Regions from separate parts of the Lysinibacillus sp. NPDC092081 genome, predicted to be linked through region 2. Evidence: predicted binding sites of a transcription regulator. Region 2 holds the regulator's gene; each other region holds the start of a gene.
What was found. Region 2 encodes Rex, which represses fermentation and respiration genes when NADH is low (regulators of the CRP and FNR family bind a similar motif). Its sites were predicted from a motif close to TTGTGAAATATTTCACAA; they were not measured.
Positions count from the first base shown of each region.

Region 1: a site for Rex is predicted at 903-920, ahead of yeiL (transcriptional regulator YeiL). Genes of this name have one in related genera too.
Region 3: a site for Rex is predicted at 1,522-1,539, ahead of ACIQLB_RS20670 (DUF3224 domain-containing protein). Genes of this name have one in related genera too.

Region 1 covers NZ_JBIVRU010000004.1:44,176-51,475, forward strand. Annotated here, with positions in the region: gene ACIQLB_RS09235 (MFS transporter) at 1-843, opposite strand, end outside; gene yeiL (transcriptional regulator YeiL) at 945-1,607, shown strand; gene ACIQLB_RS09245 (hypothetical protein) at 1,614-1,904, opposite strand; gene ACIQLB_RS09250 (diaminopimelate dehydrogenase) at 2,192-3,172, shown strand; gene ACIQLB_RS09255 (alpha/beta fold hydrolase) at 3,533-4,459, shown strand; gene ACIQLB_RS09260 (GrpB family protein) at 4,804-5,307, shown strand; gene ACIQLB_RS09265 (putative protein N(5)-glutamine methyltransferase) at 5,429-6,238, shown strand; gene ACIQLB_RS09270 (BTAD domain-containing putative transcriptional regulator) at 6,418-7,300, shown strand, end outside.
Region 2 covers NZ_JBIVRU010000019.1:2,789-10,088, forward strand. Annotated here, with positions in the region: gene rimI (ribosomal protein S18-alanine N-acetyltransferase) at 1-379, shown strand, start outside; gene tsaD (tRNA (adenosine(37)-N6)-threonylcarbamoyltransferase complex transferase subunit TsaD) at 379-1,395, shown strand; gene ACIQLB_RS20160 (ABC transporter ATP-binding protein) at 1,850-3,793, opposite strand; gene ACIQLB_RS20165 (redox-sensing transcriptional repressor Rex) at 4,023-4,658, shown strand; gene ACIQLB_RS20170 (twin-arginine translocase TatA/TatE family subunit) at 4,813-5,028, shown strand; gene tatC (twin-arginine translocase subunit TatC) at 5,049-5,870, shown strand; gene ACIQLB_RS20180 (CPBP family intramembrane glutamic endopeptidase) at 5,973-6,737, opposite strand; gene groES (co-chaperone GroES) at 6,912-7,196, shown strand.
Region 3 covers NZ_JBIVRU010000020.1:31,524-38,823, reverse strand. Annotated here, with positions in the region: gene ACIQLB_RS20680 (SH3 domain-containing protein) at 1-186, shown strand, start outside; gene ACIQLB_RS20675 (hypothetical protein) at 915-1,325, shown strand; gene ACIQLB_RS20670 (DUF3224 domain-containing protein) at 1,651-2,046, shown strand; gene ACIQLB_RS20665 (MaoC family dehydratase) at 2,547-2,972, opposite strand; gene ACIQLB_RS20660 (ketoacyl-ACP synthase III) at 3,294-4,277, opposite strand; gene ACIQLB_RS20655 (hypothetical protein) at 4,560-4,778, opposite strand; partial or broken gene ACIQLB_RS20650 (hypothetical protein) at 5,280-5,621, shown strand; gene ACIQLB_RS20645 (DUF3784 domain-containing protein) at 6,155-6,469, opposite strand; gene ACIQLB_RS20640 (alpha/beta hydrolase) at 6,475-7,300, opposite strand, start outside.

The sequences.
Region 1 (7,300 bases), on a different contig from region 2:
ACGTAACGAAGAACCACTTGCAGCTAAAAGTAATAAGGAAGATGAGCGCCATTTTTTAAATAGTGTATCTGCCTTCATAAAGTATAAAATTTCGCAAAGAACGGCGATGTTTATAATCATCCCCATATAGAATGGATCAACATGTAAATCACCTAAATAAATATAGCCGTAGCTGTAATAAGAAGCGTGTGCGCCTTGCAATAGGATAACGATTAATAAAACAATAGGGAAGCCTTTAATAGTCCATAATGTTTTCATCGACAATGATTTTGCCCGTTGTTCTTTCGTCGGTATAACGAGTAACTCTTTTGGTGTAGCCATTTGCTGCATCAACAGCATACCGATTAGGCCGATCACCATACTCCAAAAGATCACCTCATTGCCAAATGCACCTGTTAGCATACTAATGATTAATACTGCAATGACAAAGCCAAGGGAACCGTAGGAGCGGCTTTTACCATAGTGTACATTTCCATGCTGTACGAGCGTAGCTGCACTACTTTCAACGGCAGGGAGCAGAGCTGGATAAAAAACGCTAAATAACAGGGTAACGATAAGAAGCGAGATAAAGCTCGTGCTTGGTATGTAAAATAAAGTTGTGATTAGGGCACCTATTGCCAGAATTGTAGTTAGTCGTTTGTTATTTACATATTTTGCAAGAGTCGGGAATAAAAATAGATTTGAAGTTGCTCGTGCTAAAAGACCGCAGCCCATTATGACGCTAGCCTGTGAGACAGTAAGATGTTTGGCATCTACAAGCCAACCAGTCCAGTAAGGTAAGAAAATACCCCATGTAAAGAAAAATGCAAAGAAATTTTGAGAAAGCCATCGTTGATTGTTCATAAATTTTCCGTACCTCCAATTTAACTAAGTTGAATAATAGCACGTTCATCGGTACAATAATGTGAGATATCTCACATTGTTTTGAAGGAGAGAGTAAAATAATGCATATTCTTACAGCTGAGGAACGTTCATACTATCTTGATAAATATCCAATAGATGGTTTTTTTTCTTTTGAAATTGATCTATTTCTAGAAATATGTAAGTTTGACAAAGGTGAATGGATTTTTCAAGAAGGGTCATTCCCGGATACTCTATATTACATGATTGAAGGAAAAGCGAAGTTATATATGACACATAAAAATGGTAAGGTCTCGCTTATCGATTACTTGGAAGCACCACTTTTTATGGGTGAAATTGAGTTGCTTAATGAGGCAAGATATACGAAGGGGATTCAGGCAGTAACCGAGACGATTTGTTTTTCGATTACACAGTCCTGCAAAGAAAAGTTACTCACGGATGTATTATTTTTACGTAAACTTTGTGTGTTTTTAGGGGAAAAGGCGTTCAAAATGACGTCAAAATATACACAAAATCAAGCATTTCCACTTGAAAATCGACTTGCTGCATTTATTCAATTTTCGTCAGATCAAGGAATCTATAAAGAAAAGCATACGGAAATCTGCGAATATTTAGGGGTTTCTTATAGGCATTTGTTATATGTACTGGCACAATTTTGCGAAGAAAAAATTTTAGAAAAGAGAAAGAATGGCTATCACATTATCAATGAAAAGCGTCTTTCCGAATTGGCACAGGAGATACTTTGAGGGATACTACAGCTTATTGTATTCACTTTTTTTAATCAACCAGCGGGCGATTTCCTTGCCGCTATGGTAGAAGTTAACCTCATCGACTCGTTGGTTTTCTACGGAGATATTTAGGGTTTCGTCTATAACGCCAAAAGGTAAAACCCTTATACATTGATGTTTGTTAGGTGAAAATTTTTTGTGCTTTGCCTCAGCTTCAATGTGAGTTTTAGCAGATTTTTGTGCATTTTGGAATGGACAAGCAAGTAATTCTCCTTGTTCCAATGTTGTGCTAGGTGAATAACAATTACTTTTCATTCAACATGCCCCCTTTGTCGTTAGTTTTATTGTACAAGACATGCGGTCGGAATAGTCTTCATTTACAAGGCTTTAACGAAAACTTAAAGGTTAGTGATTTCATTAGATTAGTAATATGTAACCGCATTCATGCCATTAACGAATAAAAATCATAGAAAATTTGTATAATTTCAAGAGAAAAACACGTACTCAAACTATTGTGAATTTTCCTAACAAAACGTATTATTGTAATTAGATTTAACGTGAAAGGTTTTACAGAGTCACGTAATCGTGAGGAGGAATTTTTAATGAGTGCAATTCGAGTAGGTATTGTAGGTTATGGAAATTTAGGGCGCGGAGTAGAGTATGCTATCTCGCAAAATCCAGATATGGAATTAGTAGCGGTATTCACACGTCGCGATCCTTCAACTGTAAACATTGCAAGTAATGCAAGCGTATATTTAGTGGATGATGCTGAAAAATTCCAAAATGACATTGATGTAATGATTTTATGTGGTGGCTCAGCAACAGATTTACCTGAGCAAGGACCACACTTTGCACAATGGTTTAATACAATTGACAGCTTTGATACACATGCGAAAATTCCTGAGTTCTTCGAGGCTGTAGATGCAGAAGCACAAAAATCTGGTAAAGTATCAGTCATTTCAGTTGGTTGGGATCCAGGTTTGTTCTCATTAAATCGTATACTTGGGGAGACAGTTCTACCAGTAGGCACAACTTATACTTTCTGGGGAGACGGTTTAAGTCAAGGTCACTCAGATGCTATTCGTCGCATCGAAGGTGTTAACAATGCTGTACAATACACATTACCAATTAAAGAAGCTGTTGACCGTGTGCGAAACGGTGAAAATCCTGAGCTGACAACGCGTGAAAAACATGCACGTGAATGCTGGGTTGTTCTTGAGGCAGGTGCAGATGCTGCAAAAGTTGAACAAGAAATTGTGACGATGCCAAACTATTTTGACGAGTATGACACAACAGTAAACTTTATTTCTGAAGAAGAATTTAAAGCTAACCATACAGGCATGCCACACGGTGGATTCGTTATTCGCAGTGGTGAAAGCGGCGCTAACGAAAAACAAATTCTTGAATTCTCATTAAAGCTTGAAAGTAATCCAAACTTCACGTCTAGCGTTCTAGTAGCATTTGCTCGTGCAGCACATCGCTTAAACCAAGCTGGTGACAAAGGTGCTAAAACAGTATTCGATATCCCATTCGGTCTGTTATCACCAAAATCAGCTGCTGAATTACGTAAAGAACTTTTATAATAGTAAACTATTTAACTACTACCCGATTATCATATAGTTGATAATCGGGTTTTTCATTTTTAGCAAGTTATTTTGTTAAATCACTATAGAGGTAAACTGACAATAATTGAAAACGCTCATCAAAAGCTGGAGATGACAAAATTAACGACTGCATAATTGCTAACATTACGTAAAGCGAACTCATCGATATAACAAATCATTGGGTTTTTTATGGTAATTAATTATATTTGTTGTTAAATAAACCCTTTTTTATCCGATATAGTATGTGGTTCTTATTTAATGAGATAAAGACAGTAGTAAGCTTTCTTAACGGCTCTATCCAAGGTAGATATATCATAGATAGTAAGGTAGGAGAAGAAAATGAAAACTCAAGTGTCCAAATATATAAAAATAGGCTCTTCCAAACAATTTATTTCTATTTTTGGTGAAGATAACAATCTGCCTCTTTTAGTGTATTTGCATGGTGGTCCAGGTGATGCCGCTTTACCACTGATTTATAAATATAACTCAGAACTTGGAAAAACGTTTAATGTTGTAGTCTGGGAACAAAGAGGGTCTGGAAAATCCTACTATAAATTTTCTGAAGAGGAACAAATAGTTATTGAAACATACATAGAGGACCTACACAGTTTAATTTATTATTTATTAGAAACGTTTAAACAAGAAAAAGTTTACCTTTTAGGGCATTCGTGGGGAAGTGTACTAGGCTTAATTTTCATTAAAAAATATCCACAGCTAGTACATAGTTATTTTGGATGTGGTCAAGTAGTTAACATGAAAGAAGGGTTGAAGTGTCAATATGATTTTGTTCTGAAAGAAAGTCAAGAACGGAATCAAAAAAAGATAGTTCAGCGATTGAAAAATATTGACCTTTCATTGACTCAAAAAGATTGGTTAATCGATTTATTATTTGTTACTAAATTAGTGGTTCGATACAGACATTCTTTATATGGAAAAAGTAATTACAACCAATTGGTAAGGGATTTCATTTTTTCATCAAAGTACACATTTAAAGATTTAATCAATCGCGAAAAAGGGAGTCTACAATCTATTCAATATTTGTGGCAAGAGCTCATGGAAATAGATTTTAGTGAATACAAGAGTTTCGATGTCCCTATTACTTTTTTTGAGGGGCGTCATGATCAGCATGTTTCTTCGTCATTAGTAGAGGATTACTATCACACAATAAAAACGCCAAAAAAACTCATTTGGTTCGAAAATTCAAGTCATTTTCCCCAGTGGGAAGAGTCAATCAAGTTTAATCAGTCATTGATAAGTATTAATTAGTTTACATTTACCATCCTCTAAATCGCGGTATAGCAAAGGTTTTCATATCTATGGAAAAACAAAACATAAATCAGAATCCATTTTGATCAATCTTTTCAAAATGGATTCTTTTTTTTAATAAAGTAAAAATAACTTTTACAGGTGCAATTGAGGAGATAAATGCCCAAGTGCAATAGTTTATGTACCTAAAAAGGTAGTAATTGTAAATCTTGCGAAGAATCCAGATGCAACATTTCATATTGGCGATAGGGTAAAATTGGGCTATGATGGTAAAATAAAGGGTAAAGTACCAATTTGAATTACAATACTTACTATAGAATTAGTTTAGATTGGGGGAGTTTTATATGGAAAAAGTAAATTTTTTTACTAGTGAACTATTTCATGAAAATGCTGAGAAAACTTTTTTGATACACGAAAATAAAATAAAAAAATTACTACCAGAGGCGGATATCCAGCATGTTGGTAGTTCAGCAATTCCTGATAGCGTGACTAAAGGTGATTTAGACATCCAAGTACGTGTTAGCGCTGAACAATTTTCGAAAGCAGTAGAGCTTTTATCAAATTTATATGAAAGAAATGATGAAAGTGTCAAAACAGATACATTTAGGGCATTTAAAGATGATACAAGTAATCCTCCTTTAGGGATTCAATTAACTGTAATTGATTCTGAGTTTGATTTCTTTTGGAAATTTAGAGAAGTTTTATTGGCAAATAATAAATATCGCGATGCATATGATAAATTGAAGAAAGAATATGAAGCCAAATCAATGGATGACTATAGGGAAGCCAAAGATATCTTTTTCCAAAGACTAATGGAAACTCCCGAGTTTAAGAAATACGATAAGTAACTTTTGTGCTGGGCTGTTTTCGAAAAGATTGTTGCTATTAACTAACGGAGCAGCTTTGTTGATGAAGGACATTTATATTATTTCTAGAATAAAAAGATAAATAACTGGGATGAAGGAAGAGGTGAGGTTAATAGCACAAAAAATCAATTTATTTTTAGATAATAAAACTGAAAAAAGCATTATCAACAGACTACGGAGTGAGGGGTGTGTCTTCGCTGAAGAAGAATTACAGTTACTTACCTCTGAGGCTAGAAGTATAGAGGATTTAATGAAAATGGTAGAAAAACGAGTAAGTGGTTTACCGCTTGAATACGTGCTTGGGTTTACGAAGTTTTGTGGGCTACGAATAGAAGTAGAACGGGGAGTTTTTATACCACGTCGACGTACAGAGTTTCTAGTTCAGCAAGCAAAAATTATAACCCGCCCATATGATATTGTTTTGGATTTATGTTGCGGGTCTGGTGCCATTGGTGCGGCAATTACAACCGACCTTAAAAAGATTTTATTACACTCTGTTGATATTGACCCTGTTGCTGTACGATGTACATCCCGTAATATAACTAAGATTGGTGGTCACGTTTATCAAGGTGACTTATATGACGCATTATCAGATTCATTAAAAGGTCGAGTGAACATCATAGTGGCTAACGTACCTTACGTTCCTACTGATTCAATAAAACTGCTTCCCCAAGAAGCTCGTTTATATGAACCAAAAGTGGCGCTTGATGGAGGAATGGATGGACTAGACCTTCAGCGAAAGGTAATAGAAGAGGCTTCTCACTGGCTTGTTCCTGGTGGACATCTATTGATAGAGACTAGTGAAATTCAGGCTACTCAAACTTCAGAAATTTTTGCTGATTTTGGGCTAATTACTAAAATAGCAAGAGATTATAAATTAGATGCAACGGTTGTTATTGGAAGAAATCCTTAAACTACTGATGACACGGTTTGTCTCAGCAACAAATGCGGTACGTGAGCTTTCGCTTTTAATACTTAAATGTAAAGATTTCACAAGATCGCCCCCGCGTTATAATGATGAACTCATAAAAGATTTTAACTCTGAAGACTTGTAACCTTACATAACCAGTTGAATGGGGAGGTTATCACTAAATGACGACAGACATTATTATTCAATCAAAATGTATTCCACCGAGTCCATCCAATCATTGTATTAGTAGAGCTACATTAATGAGAACATTAAAAAAAAGCCTAGACCATACTTGCACATTTATTCATAGTGGGGCGGGGTATGGCAAAACAACAAGCCTTACACAATTTCTACATGCTCAATCAAATAAATTTTCTTGGTATAGTGTGTCGGATGAAGATGATAATATATTGCCATTTTTAAGGCATTTATTTTTTAGTATCACACGAATTGTTCCGAGCTTCGGTCAAGAATTTGATGCATGGAATCAATTATCTCGCTTTCCGAAAATAGAGGAACTTAATCGTTGGTTTAAGCTGTTTGTCAATAGTTTATGTGAAATCGAAGGGCCGATTTTAATTGTCATTGACGACTACCATCTCGTTGATCATGAATTTCATATTAATTATGTGATGGAAAAAATAATTGAGTTTTCACCACCGAATGTTCATTTTATCATCGCTTCTAGAACGTTGCCGAATTGGGATATTACGAGGAGATTAAAGTTACAAAAAAAATTACTCGTTATTGCAGAAGGAGAATTAGCATTTTCTTCTGAGGAGATCGCTGTTTTTTTCGAGGATTACGTAGCAGTGCATTTAACAGAAGGTGAAATATCTAAGGTTTTAGAAATTACAGAGGGCTGGGCCATTAGTATTTCTTTATTAGCTGAGCAATGGGACAAAGAGACATTAGCTCATTGGCTAAATATCTCAACAAATGATCTTTTCACCTATTTATCGGAGGAAGTTTATCTTAAGATGTCTGTTTTCGAGCAAGAGGCATTATTAAAACTGGCGATTTTTCCTACTTTCTCAGAGGAGCTTATTACACAATTTTATGGTT
Region 2 (7,300 bases):
ATTTCCAACACCATGGACGTTAGATTCTTTTTATTATGAAGTGCATGAAAATCAGTATGCACATTATGTGCTAGCTATAGATGAATATAATAACATTATCGGTTTTTGTGGAATGTGGATGGTTATAGACGCGGCGCAAATTACGAACGTAGCCGTTATAGAGGCTGCTCGAGGTCGCGGAATTGGTGAAGGTTTAATGCGAGAGGCAATGCGTATTGCTAGAGAGCATAGTATGGAAGTCATGAGTTTAGAGGTACGAGTTACAAATACAGTTGCTCAAAATCTTTATCGAAAGCTTGATTTCGAAGATGGCGGCATACGTAAAGGATATTATACAGATAACGGGGAGGATGCCCTTGTCATGTGGGTGAATTTATGATGGAAGATCGAATGATATTAGCAATAGAATCGAGCTGTGATGAAACAGCAGCAGCGATTATTCGAAATGGCTCTAAAATTGTTTCAAATGTAGTTGCATCTCAAATAGAAAGTCATAAACGATTTGGTGGGGTTGTACCTGAAATTGCATCTCGTCATCATGTTGAGCAAATTACAGTGGTCATAGAAGAAGCATTAGCACAGGCAAATATGAAGCCGGCTGATTTAGATGCTGTGGCAGTTACTGAGGGCCCTGGTCTTGTAGGTGCATTGTTAATTGGGATTAATGCCGCGAAGGCCTTTGCATTCGCTAATAATTTACCAATTTTAGGTGTGCATCATATAGCTGGACATATATATGCTAATGCACTCGTGCAGCCAATGGAATTCCCATTGTTAGCACTTGTGGTATCAGGTGGTCATACAGAGCTAGTTTATATGAAAGAGCATGGCTCTTTTGAAGTCATCGGTGAGACGAGAGATGATGCAGCTGGTGAAGCTTATGATAAGGTTGCGCGTGTTTTAGACTTACCGTATCCAGGTGGTCCGCGAATTGATAAATTAGCACATGAGGGAGATGAGGCAGTATCTTTCCCAAGAGTGTGGTTAGAGGAAGATTCTTATGATTTTAGCTTTAGCGGCTTGAAATCAGCGGTTATTAATTATAAACATAACATGGACCAACGTGGTGAAGAAATTTGTCCGACTGCTGTTGCCAAAGGGTTTCAGGAAAGCGTAGTGGAAGTGTTAACAGCGAAAACCTTACGGGCAGCTCGCGAATATAAAGTGAAACAGGTTATTGCAGCAGGTGGTGTAGCGGCTAATAAGGGCTTGCGTACATCACTTGAGAAGGTATTTGCTGAAGAAAACATACCATTTTTCGTGCCACCATTAAAACTGTGTACAGATAATGCCGCTATGATAGGGGCAGCAGCAACACCTATGTTTAAAGCAGGTATTCGAGGCAATTTATCAATGAACGGTCGCCCTGGAATGGAGTTAAAATCCTGGGTGTAAGAAGAAAAGAGGTGTTTTAGATTTGATTCTAAAATACCTCTTTTTGCTTTTGTGAAAAAATTGTTGAGAAAACAGTGTCTATAAGAAAATTTGAATCCGATCAGTTGACAAATTTTTCAGAAAATTATCCACAGGTAAGATAGAAATAAAACAGCGAACATCCGTACTTATGCACAAAATGTTGATAACTTGTGCATAACTTGTGATTATTCAATATATAGTAGCCTATTTTGTATAAAATGATGTGAATAAAATATTTTTGAATTGTGGACAATGTGGAAAAGTCTGTTGATATGTTGATATTACTAGATTTATAGTGTGTATAAAGTTGTGGGCATTTTTTGTCGAAAAATAGCACTTGACCAATATATATGAAAAATCAACGCGAGTAAAGTAAAAAGCCATGCGACAAGGCACATGGCTTTACAAGTTTTATCACACCTCAAGAGGGATGTTATAAAATAATATTTTCAAGTTCTTCACTTAGCTCAAGCCATTCCATTTCGAATAACTCATACTGTTCCTTAGCGGTTGATAATTCCTCTTGAAGCTGTGTAATTTTTTCGTGGTCTGTGAAAATCTCGGGATCGCAAAGAGCTTCTTCTAAGCGAGCTATTTCAAGATTTACTTGCTGCATTTTCCCCTCTAGTTCCTCAAGCGTGCGTCTAATTTGGCGCTCTCGTTTTTTAGCCTCTTTATCAATTGTAGAGGTAGAGATCTTCTCAGGTACATCAGCTTGTACTTGTGGTTGAGCGGCAGCCTTCATTTGTGCAATTTCTAATAGCTCTTGTTTCTTTTCAAGATAATAATCATAGTCACCTAAATACTCAAAGGACCCATCGCCAGACAGTTCGATTACTTTAGTAGCAATTCGATTGATGAAATATCGGTCATGCGATACAAATAAGAGCGTTCCAGGATAATCGATCAGTGCGTTTTCCAATATCTCTTTACTATCCAAGTCTAAGTGGTTGGTAGGCTCATCGAGAATTAAGAGATTGGCCTTTTGCATCATTAACTTAGCTAATGCAAGTCTAGCCTTTTCGCCACCAGATAAAGACGACACGATTTTATCTACATCTACTCCACTGAATAAGAAACGGCCTAGTACCGAGCGAATATCTTTTTCATTCATTAATGGCCATTCATCCCATAGCTCTTTTAGAACACTTTTATTGCTCGACAGCTTTGCCTGCTCTTGGTCATAATAACCAATTTGAACATTTGTACCATAGCGAATCTCTCCGGAGAGTGGTGGTAAATCTTTGACGATGGTTTTTAATAAAGTTGATTTACCAACACCATTGGGTCCAACAAGTGCAATGCGGTCTTCTCGGAAAGTGCGTAATGTGATGCCGCTTGATATTTTCTTATCACTATAACCTATAGCTAAGTCATCAATAGATAATACATCGTTACCACTTTGACGTTCAATTGTAAAACCGAAGCTTGCTGACTTTTCATCACCCTCAGGGGATTCCAGCCATTCTGTTCGTTCAAGCATTTTTCGACGACTTTGTGCCATTTTAGTAGTAGAAGCACGAGCAATGTTTTTTTGAACAAATTCTTCAAGCTTGGCCTTCTCATCTTGCTGTCGTTCATAAACCTTCAAATCACGCTCATAATTTTTCGCTTTTTCATCTAGATAGGCACTATAATTGCCTGTATATTTTGTGACGCGATGACGAGAAACTTCGTAGACAATGGAAACAACCTGGTCTAAGAAGTAGCGGTCATGAGAAACAATTAGAATAGCCCCTTCATAGCCTTTTAAATATGATTCCAACCAAGAGAGGGTTTCAATATCTAAATGGTTAGTAGGTTCATCGAGTATTAATAGGTCAGGTTTACTTAACAGAAGCTTAGCAAGTGCTAACCGAGTTCGTTGTCCCCCTGATAGTGAGCTAATTGGCTTTTCGTAATCCTCAGGATAAAACTGCATGCCATGAAGTACAGAACGTGTATCAGATTCAAATTGATAGCCACCCGCATCCTTAAAATTATGCTGCAAATGATCGTATTCAGACATTATTTTTGCATATAAAGTAGGATTTTCATAAACAGCTGGGTCGGCCATTTGTTGTTCTAATGATCGGAGTGCTTGTTCTTGGGCAATAAGCGGCTCAAAAATTGTCATCATTTCATCCCAAATCGACAATGTTGAGTTTAATCCAGCATGCTGCTCCAAATATCCAATTTGTATACCTTTAGGGATAATAATATCGCCAGAGTCATATGACAGTTGACCAGCAATTATTTTAAGTAAAGTGGACTTACCAGCACCGTTACGACCTACTAATGCAACGCGGTCACGATGTTGAACCTCTAATTTTACGCCACTCAAAATTTCATCTGCAAGGAAGGATTTATATAGTTGATTGACTTGTAAAACAATCATTCTCGACACCTCAATTCTTCCTTAGTGTAATAGATGTACGATTTGCATGCAATGTCGGTGCTTTACTTATTCCAAGCTGTCATGTAAGATTGAAACGATTTCTCTTTAGTTAGTGGCGTAAAAGCGCCATTAACTAAAGGGAAATACTACAGTGAATATTATAAACTGAGAAATAGTTAATTAAGCGTGTATCATAAATAGATTTGATACTCTATAAGGAGGAAAAAGTTTGAAACAAGAATTAAAAATTCCACAAGCCACTACGAAAAGACTTCCTCTTTACTATCGATTTATCCAAAACTTTGCACAAGAAGGCATGGAACGCATTTCGTCGAAAGAACTGAGTGAAGCGATGAAAATTGATTCTGCAACTATTCGCCGTGATTTTTCTTATTTTGGTGCTCTTGGGAAAAAGGGATATGGCTATGATGTGCAGCATCTCTTACAGTTTTTTAGCCAAACGCTCGATCAACATGAAGCGACAAAAGTAGCGTTAATTGGGGTAGGGAATTTAGGTAGTGCTTTATTAAAATACAATTTCCAAAAAAATCATAATACCCATATCGTTGTGGCATTTGATTCAAAGGCCCCAAAAGAAGGGAAGATGATTAGCAATATTCCAGTTTTTCATCCGGATTTATTGGAAGAAAAGTATGCAGAATATGGAGCGGAGCTTGCAATTTTAACAGTTTCACCACGCTCTGCACAGAAAATGGCTGATAGATTAGTGGCAATGAATGCAAAAGGGATTTTGAACTTTACGCCAGAGCGTATTACGGTACCAGATAAAATGCAACTTTTAACAATCGATTTGTCGGTAGAGTTGCAGGCACTTATTTATTTAATTCGTAATCAGGAAGAGTGATAATTGTACATAATTTAAAGTATAGCTCTCACAGTTTCTGTAAAATAGGTATGAAGTAAAATGCGAAAGTGACGAAAAAATTTCACATATTATTAGTTAGCCAAATAATCATATATGAGTTAAAATGAATCATATATAAGAGGAGGTGGCTGAAATGGGTATCGGTCCTATGAGCATGGTCATTATCGGAATTGTAGCAATCTTAATTTTTGGTCCTAAAAAGTTACCAGAGTTAGGGAAAGCTATGGGTTCTACACTTCGTGAGTTTAAAAATGCTACTAAAGGGTTAGTAGACGATGAAGATAATGATAAGAAGAAAGTCATCGAACACGATGATAAAAAGAAAGTCATCGAACACGATGATAAGTAACTGAAGGATGTCTTCCTAATATGAATACAAACGATCAAACTGTCATTGAGCATATAGAAGAATTAAGGAAACGACTTTACTTTGCAGTCGTTTTCTTTGTTATTGCGATTGTTGGGGCGTTTTTTTTATCGGAGCCGCTTATTCATTTTTTACAAAGTAGTGAAACAGCACAAAGCTTCTCGTTAAACGCTTTCAGGATCACAGATTCTATTAAAATTTATTTTCAAATGATTCTTTATATTGCTTTTTTGTTGACTTCTCCGATTATTTTATATCAGCTATGGGCATTTATTTCACCAGGATTATATGAAAAAGAACGTAAAGTCACATTAAGTTATATACCATTCACTTTTATATTATTTGTATCTGGAATTGTTTTTTCTTACTTTATTTTATTTCCGTATGTATTAAACTTTATGATTGAGTTATCTGCTCGCCTCGGGGTGCAGTTAACTATTGGAATTAATGAATACTTTTCATTTTTATTTCAAATAACCTTGCCTTTTGGATTTATATTCCAATTACCGATTATACTTTTATTTTTTGCTCGTCTTGGAATTTTAAATCCAAAAATAATGGCAATAAACAGAAAGTACGCCTATTTTGCACTTTTTGTGATAGCGGCTATGATTACACCTCCTGATTTAATGAGTCACTTAATCGTAACAGTGCCGATGTTTATGCTCTATGAATTTAGTATTTGGGTTGCTAGGATAGGCTATCGTAAATACTTAAAATCAGAAGAGTTACGTTTAAAGGAAGAACAAGAAGCTGAGCAAAAACGACAGATTGAAGACGCACTTGAACAACAGCGGCGTCAAATCGAAGAATTAAATCAATAAAAAATAGAAGCTCGATGCATATTAGTAGCATCGAGCTTTTTCGTCGTAATACATATACTTACATTCAACTAAAAATCAGTGGGAAGAAAAACTCGCTGATTTTTATTGCATTTTTTCTAGTTGTTCAAGAAACTTTTGCAATGGTTCTGCATACAATTGTACAAGTGTCACAAAACCATTCAGCATGACATGGGCGATAATAGATGTCCAAATGCGTTTTGTTTTGTGATATAAGAAGGCAAAAATCAATCCACAGATTGTATAAAGCAAGATATGAGAGAAGTCGAAATGAATAAGTGCAAAGAAAATGGCACTTACTATACCGGCTATCCAGAAATTAGTTGTTTGGACAAGCGATCCAAAAATAACACGGCGGAAGACGAACTCTTCTAATATTGGTCCAAATACGACAATTGCTAATATCGCAATAGGAGCGCCTTTTGCAATAGCTACAATATCGGCTGTGTTTTGTGATCCACCTTGGATACCGAATACAGCCATTTCGATAGCTGCGCCAATCATTTGGCCGATGAAAACTAAGAAGAAACCTATGATTCCCCACATAATTGATAGTGGTATAGTTTCTTTCTTTCCTTGATAAATATCCCAAAAAGCTTTATCGCGAGATGTTATGACTAAGCTTAGAATTAACGCAATGGCAAAGCTAAGTGCGATATACCAGCCTTGCGTAAGCGGAGCAGCTTGCTCACTAGGTAAACCGGTGGTACTCATAACAAATTTGTGAAACGGTTGTGCCAGCCATCTACCTGATATTTGCATGAGGATATAGATCAGTAAAACATAAAGGGCTGTTTTTTTATGTTTATTTATTTTTTGAGAATTGTTCACAGTCAAAATCCTTTCCATTCTTTATGCTACCTTTCTATTGTAGAGGAATATGGAAAGAAAACAAAATTTTTCGAAGTTCTGACTTGCAAAAAAAAGTGTGATTGATTATCATAATAATTGTGTTAGCACTCGACTAGATAGAGTGCTAATAGACTTTCAAACATATATTTAATTAATAGGAGGTTGTTTCACTTGTTAAGACCACTAGGAGATCGTATTGTAATCGAACTAATCGAGGTAGAAGAAAAATCTGCATTCGGTATTGTACTGCCAGACTCTGCAAAAGAAAAACCGCAAGAAGGTAAAGTTGTAGCAGTTGGGATGGGTCGCATTTTAGAGAACGGACAACGTGTAGAGCTTGACCTAAAAGTTGACGACCGCATTATTTTCTCTAAATACTCTGGTACAGAAGTTAAATATGAAGGTAATGAATACCTAATTTTACGCGAAAGCGATATTCTTGCAATTATTGAATAAGTTAATACTTTTAAAGTAAATGCCTTTAGTGATTGTCTTAGATAAACAAATAGATAGATGGCAATGACAGTATGGCGAAATTTCTATAAATATATTGATGAAGC
Region 3 (7,300 bases), on a different contig from region 2:
TTCGCTCGTATCTTAGCTTCAATGCATTATGGTAAGACTGTATCTCAGTCAGAAGCTATTAAATTCCTTCGTGATAATGGTTTAACAACTACTAAAACAAATGAAGAGTTTAAACCAAATGATTCTCTAGCAAGAGCGCACACAGTGGCATTCTTCCACCGTTACGAACAAATATTCAATAACTAAATTGCTACTTACAAGTGAAAAGGTAACTATAAAAGTCATCTTTTCTTTTTTATGTTTAATAAATCCTTTCTTGACACTCCTCGAACCTTTCATAACTAAATTCATTGACACAGATTGCTTGATGGGAGCTACAAAGTCTTGTGTTAAGCTACTGGAGTGATTGAGAAAGCATAACAAAAGGACTTGCATATATGAGATTCAATCATACACGCAAGCCCTTTTCTTATTAACCTACCGCTCTCGTTAGTTAAACAACCCTTGCTCTTTCCACTTGTTAAAATATTTGATAACTCATTTCCTCTGCTGTCATAGTGTTTGCGTATCTTCCCATTTAAAAGTATGAGAACCCGACAATGCCTCGTAGCTTGGATTCCCTTTTACATCCCCAAAAAGCGTTTCAAATGTATTTACATCCACTGAATTTGTTGTTCCATTCTCGTCAGTTTCAAGATGAATGAAATCAACCTCTCCCTGTTATGAATTCCCCTTAAACATCAAACCTGCTTTATTTAAAGATAAATATAATTGATTCATACTCAATTTCTACTCTCCTTTAAAATTCGTTAGCTTAATCAACTAAACTGCCCCGTTAGTTAAATAACAACAGTTTTTAAAACAGCAGAGTCACTCAAATATATTCTTTTCATAAGATTTAGTGAACGGCATAAAATTTTGAAAACCCCACAAAATAAAACATAGTTAAAATCAAAAATGGAGGAGGTGTTATTTTGAAGCTCCTTATAAAAACAGTTTTATCCTTGTTTTTAATTTCTATTTGTTCGAATTCCCCCAAAATTGCTCAAGCAAAAGATAGTCATTTAGATGAAATAGCTACAAGTGAAGGTGAAGTGGTTTACCAATTTCAATATAAATATGATGAAATTTATAAACTATTGGGTTTAACTGCTAAAGAGTATGACGTATATTGGAAAAAAGGTCTTTCTATTGCAGAGATGGCTGAAAAACAAGGAATTGGAAGGGAAAAATTGTATGAGTATTTTGTAACTTTACATTATAATGAAATGGAGAAATGGAAATCTAAAGGTATTTTGGTAGGTCATCTTTACTTCACTCAGGTTTATACCTTGAAGGAAGAAATAGATGATTTTCTTGACAGGAATCCTGTATACAAAAAATAATCTTTCTCTTGTAAATCAGAACGTTGGTGTACTTTTAATATAGTTTGATTAAAAATTTATATAAGCCTACTTTTTATCAAGGGCTGTTTTCTCTAAAACAAAAAGGCAGATTTACTCAAAACGTGTAGAATAAATTCTGTCTTTTTATTTTTGATATTTCGCGAATCGAAAATTTAACTAAAGCCCTCGTTACTTTAAGTGCAATATTTCACAAAGTTAGTAAAGAAAAATTAATAAAAGTAATCCTATTCTACTGTTGATAATGGTACTTTTTGTATATTATACTGGAGGTGAATTACTATTTAATAATGAAGGGAGATTTACCATGGAGGTAACATTTACAGTAAGCAGATGGGATGAAAAGCCAGTAGATGACACTAGAAAAGAATTCCCTATTAATATTGCCCATGTCGAATATGATTTAGAGGGTGAATTAACAGGAAAAGCTTTTGTTGAATATTTGTTATATTATGTTGAATCTAATATAGATGATAGTCACTTAGCCACTGCTAAAATTTCCGGATTTCTGCATTTTGAAGGAACTTACAAGGGAAAACAGGGGACATTTACAGCTATAGAGCAAGGAATATTTGATAAAGGAAATCTAGATTCTCCAGCAACAATCATCAAAGCTACCGGTGACTTAGAAAGCTTGAAAGGGTCTTATAACTATAAGTTTACAGGTGAAACCAGTAAGATGATTCTAGATTTTAAATTCTAACAAAACAGTAAAAAAGGGCATTTCTGTACTACCAGGAATGCCCTTTTCGTCGAAAGATCTTCTTCAACTATCCTGCTCCGTTAGTTGAAGAAGAAAAAGAGGCACTTATTCCATAATCGCGCCCGATAATGGAATAAGTCTTCATAAGAATAACGATAATTTTCTCTATTTACTAAATAACTTAATTCCAGAGTTTAAATTAATAATTGCAAGTAGAGCTATACGTAACCATGCCATATAAAGCCAGAAGTCGCTACCATATTACAGCAGTTGGAGAGGTACCAAAATCATCAACATAAATCGCAATGTTCAAAAATAGTTTAAAAGTAATGACTATGGCTTAATTTTACTTGATGTAATTCTTTCTACAATAACCATATCCAACCACTAATCCAACCTTCTTCTTTTATTTTATTGAAAAAGGGACAATTCCTCTTAAGAATTGTCCCCTTTAATTGAATTACTATTAACTGGTGGTGTTCAATACTTTAAAATAACCTTCATCGCTTTATCAATGCAGATAATTCGCCCTCAAAAACTTTTTCTTCCTTATCATTGAAAGTAGATAACAATACCGTTAGGATACCCGTTTCATTCATTGTTGCTTTCTTATCTATAACCTTTACAATGATATGTAGTTCATCATCTGGATACACCGGCTTTATAAATCTAATATTATTCATTCTTGTTCCTGCAATAACATCCTCACCATATTTACCTTCTTCAACCCATAGCTTAAATGAAATAGCTAGTGTATGTATCCCAGAAGCAATAATTCCATTAAATATTCCCTGATTTGCTTTTTCCTCATCTAAATGCATATATTGGGGGTCGAACTCACCTGCAAACCTCATAATATCCTCTTTTGTTAATTTGTATGGTTTAGTTTCGAACACATCTCCAATTGTAAATTCATCTAACTTCATAAAAACACCTCTTAAATATTAATTAACGCGATTACTTAATTTATTCTAACACCTACTATTAATGGTTAGTATTACTTTTTCCTACTTCAAGAAACCTGATCGTTGACTTAAGTACATCTTCACAAGCTTTCATAAATCTACTTAAACATCTATTTTCTTTTAATGTGTTATTCAATTAAATGGCCCGATTATTGAACACAAGTTAAACAACACTCTTAAACTATCCTGCTCCGTAACTTCAATAAGAAAAAGCCAATCCTCTTCTTGGAGAATAGCACCCGTTTAATAAGATTTTCTTACTTACATTAAAAATCTTGTTAGCTAAATAGTCCATTCTATAAGTAATCCTGCCTGTGCCAAGCCACCACCAAAACCAAATAATAAAATCTTATTTCCATTTTTTATTTTACCTTCTCGTACCGCTATATCTAAAGATAAAGCGATTGAAGCTGCAGATGTATTTCCGTAATTGACTAAGCTATATAGAGTTCGCTCTATTGGAAAACCACTTTTTTCGCATATAGACTCAATCATCCTTAAATTTGCACTGTGAGGAACAAACCAATCGACATTTTTCAACTCAATTGAAGTGTTTTTCATAACGGATTGTATTCCTTTTGGCACAGTTGTAACCGCCCACTTATAAACCTCCCGCCCATTTTGAACAATGCAACCATTTCCGACCAAATCTTTTCCATTCATTGTGTTAGATAAATTGGTACTATATAAACTATTTCCTTTCTCGCCTTCTGAACATAAATGTGATGAAATAAAACTCGGTTGTTTTTCATCATATTCAACAAGAACTGCCCCTCCACCATCTCCAAAAAGGATGCAGGTTGTTCTATCTGTATAATCGGTTACTTTAGATAGCGTTTCAGCTCCAATAACCAAAACCTTCTTGTTTAAGCCCGAAGTAATTAATCCGTTTGCCACATATAATCCATATGTAAATCCTGCACAAGCAACGTTTAAATCCATCGCTCCAGTATTCCTAATACCTAATTTTGCTTGGATATACGAAGCAACACTTGGAGTTTTAAAATCAGGAGTAAGTGTGCAAACGATAATCATATCAACATCATCAACTGATTTGTCATAACGTTCCATCAAATTCTTTACAGCTTTATAACTTATATCGCTTGTAAATTCATTTTCATTTGCAACACTTCGTTCTTTAATACCCGTACGTTGGACAATCCATTCGTCATTCGTTTCGACCATTTTTTCTAAATCATCATTTGTTAATCTTCTTTCAGGAACATAAGAGCCTATTGCAGTAATACGTGCTTTAGATTTAATCATAAAAGTTCACCCTCATTTCTATAGTTTTTAAAATTATATCACTTATTACTATGACTTGGTACTAATATGAAGTAAAAAATCCCTTTCTTTAACTATCCTGCACCGTTAGTTCAATAAAGAAAAAAAGAGCTGCATATGCAACTCAATGATCTTCAAGAAAAGCACCCGTTAGTTCAATAAGGACGCTTCTTCAACAATCGCGCCCGATTGTTGAATACCTATAAAATTATTTCAACTATTTACTTTACTTTGTCACCTACGCATCGGTTAGTTTAATAAAAACTAAGTGCTGCTTTTTATAACTTTACCAACACCAAAAGTGACTAATAGGATTAACATTACAGAAAAGACTAAAGCCCATATATTTCCTTTTCCGAATAATGCAGTTAATACCACATCACCCGAAGGAACTCCCAACGTATACAGTAATGGTAATCCGAAAATTACTGAAGCAAAACTGATTACGAAAGTTAATATAAGATTCCTTTTCTTTCTTTCCACAATTTTCACCCCCTCCCTAACTACCTTAACATAAATTTCAGAATTATCAGTAAAATCAAGCGGTTAATATAGACTTATTTTTAAACAGGAGGTAAGTCGAATAATATTGTTACCGAAGCGAAGTTTGGTACTTTTCTAAAAAAACTGTTATTCCACAATATGGCCCGATTGTTGAATAAGCTAATAATTTTTTCTTCAACTAAACTGCTCCGTTAGTGGAAGAATAAAGTTTGATTTCAATTTTATATCATCTTCACTTCATCTTTACATGCTGCGTTTATATTAGTACTTGTAACACCCAATAAAACAATGAAAAGAGGTTTTAAAATGTTAAATCCTAAGACAAAATTATTCACTGCACTTGGAATGTCAACAGCATTATTAGTAGGTGTTGGCAGTGCCTATGCTACTCAAAAAAAAGAAATAAATGAGTCGGTAGAAACTGTAAATTCTATTAAAGCACCAACCCCTGAAGAAATCCAAAAAGTATTAGAAGGTGAACCTACACCTTCTAATATTAAAGTCGAAGGTTTATTTTCTTTAAATGGTAAACCTGATTATACTGCAGACTTTTATTTGAACGATAAAAATTTATTGTCTTTATTAAAAATAAACGCACAAGAATTAAAACAAGAATTGGCAACAGGAAAATCTGTAGTGGAGATTGCAGCTTCTAAAAACGTTACTAAACAACAAGTAATTGACGTCATTGCAAAAACACAGACTGATGTACAATTTAAGGGTGAAAATAATGTCGATAGTAAACAATACGAGGAAATGTTAAAAAATATTGAACCAATAGTAATACAAGTCATCGAGCATAAAACTGAAACTCAATGGTAGAAATAAATTAACCAATCAGTAATAAAACAATGGTTCTTTCCTTTTAATCTTTCCTCTTACAATTTCATGATTTTCTTAACTAACTTGCGCCGTTCGTATTATAAGGTCAACCGGAGAAATCTGGTTGACTATTTTTTATTCAATTTATAGATTGATAGTAGCCGGAGTAGAACGGACCTGCCCGTGGGACTTGATCCCGACAACTAAACTGTTCGCCCTCTACTTGTTAACACATGATTAGGCTGGTTGGGACAAAGGGATCCCGTATAACAAGCGAACGGCTATGTCCTTTATTAAACTATCCTGCACCGTTAGTTGAGTAAGGCAAGATAAAATCATAAAAATAGACCAAACATATTTTAAATATATAATATGTTTAGTCTATTTATTTATATACGTTTGAAGGTTGTCACCCTAAGATAAGTATTTGAAAGGTCTTTTTGTTGTTTAAGATTTCATTATTCTTCCGCGGGTATTTCCCCTGCTTCACACGGGTATCTACCTATTTCGCTCGATTCACCTTATATAGAAACTTATTTTTTAAAGCGATTACGTGTGTTGGCATAGACAACTACGAAAATTGTAAGACCTATAAAGAGAACGAGCCCGATGATAAATAGCCATCTCGTTTTGAATAGCTCGTTCAGTCCCCATAATAGTAAACAAAAACAATAGCCGTACATCACTTTGCCCACAAATTTAGCGAGTGCTTTTTCGTTATATTTCTCTTTCTCACTGTCAGACATCGTATTGTAGCCCGCTATTAAAAATGCGCCTTTGCCTTGTGATAAAACAATCGCAAAGATTAGGAACGGAATCATAATGATCAACCAAACAATGGCATCCATGTTGCTTAGTCTTTACTTTCATTCATAATAAACTGCTGAATGGCTGGCAGTAATTCTTTATGAAGTGGTAATGATGGGTCTGAATATGTTGCTAAATTCTTCGTACGATCTGCCGGAGCATTTTTTAACACATGATTCATTCCGTCCATATATACCAGCTTGGCATCTGGTTTACCTTTCTTTAACACTTCCGCATCAGTCGCAACTACTTGTAAGTCAGTTGTACCTTGAAGAATTAAAACTCGGCTATTCACTTTTGCTAACTCACTTGCAGGGTTATATTTTAACCATGAAATCATATACGGTTGAACGGAAGAACGGAAGAGTGATTGTAAATCTGGAGAAACGTTTTTCACTAGCTCTCCTTTTTTCAAGGTTGCAAGAGCATCTGTTGATTCTTTTAGAAGCTCTGGCGATAATTGACCTTTTAATTGCTCTAACAAAATTTCATCTGCTGGTCTTCCAGCACCTGCTATGGAAACAAAGGACTCTACATTTGCTTTTTGTGCTGCTAGCAAACCAATCAGTGAGCCTTCGCTATGTCCAATAATATGAACACTCGAATACGCTTTATCGGCTAAAAGAGCATTAATCACTTGTACTGTGTCATCTACGTATTGGTCAATCGTGATATCCTCTTCCTTAGTTAAAAGGGATTGATTATCGCCAAGTCCACGTTTATCATAGCGAACAGTTGCAATACCCTCATTAGCTAACCCTTCCGCAATCATTTTTAAGCTATTATTTTTACCAGCTATTGCTGAATTTCCATCCTTATCAGTTGGTCCAGAGCCTGCTATAATAAGTGCCACTGGAGATGGCTCCTTGCTA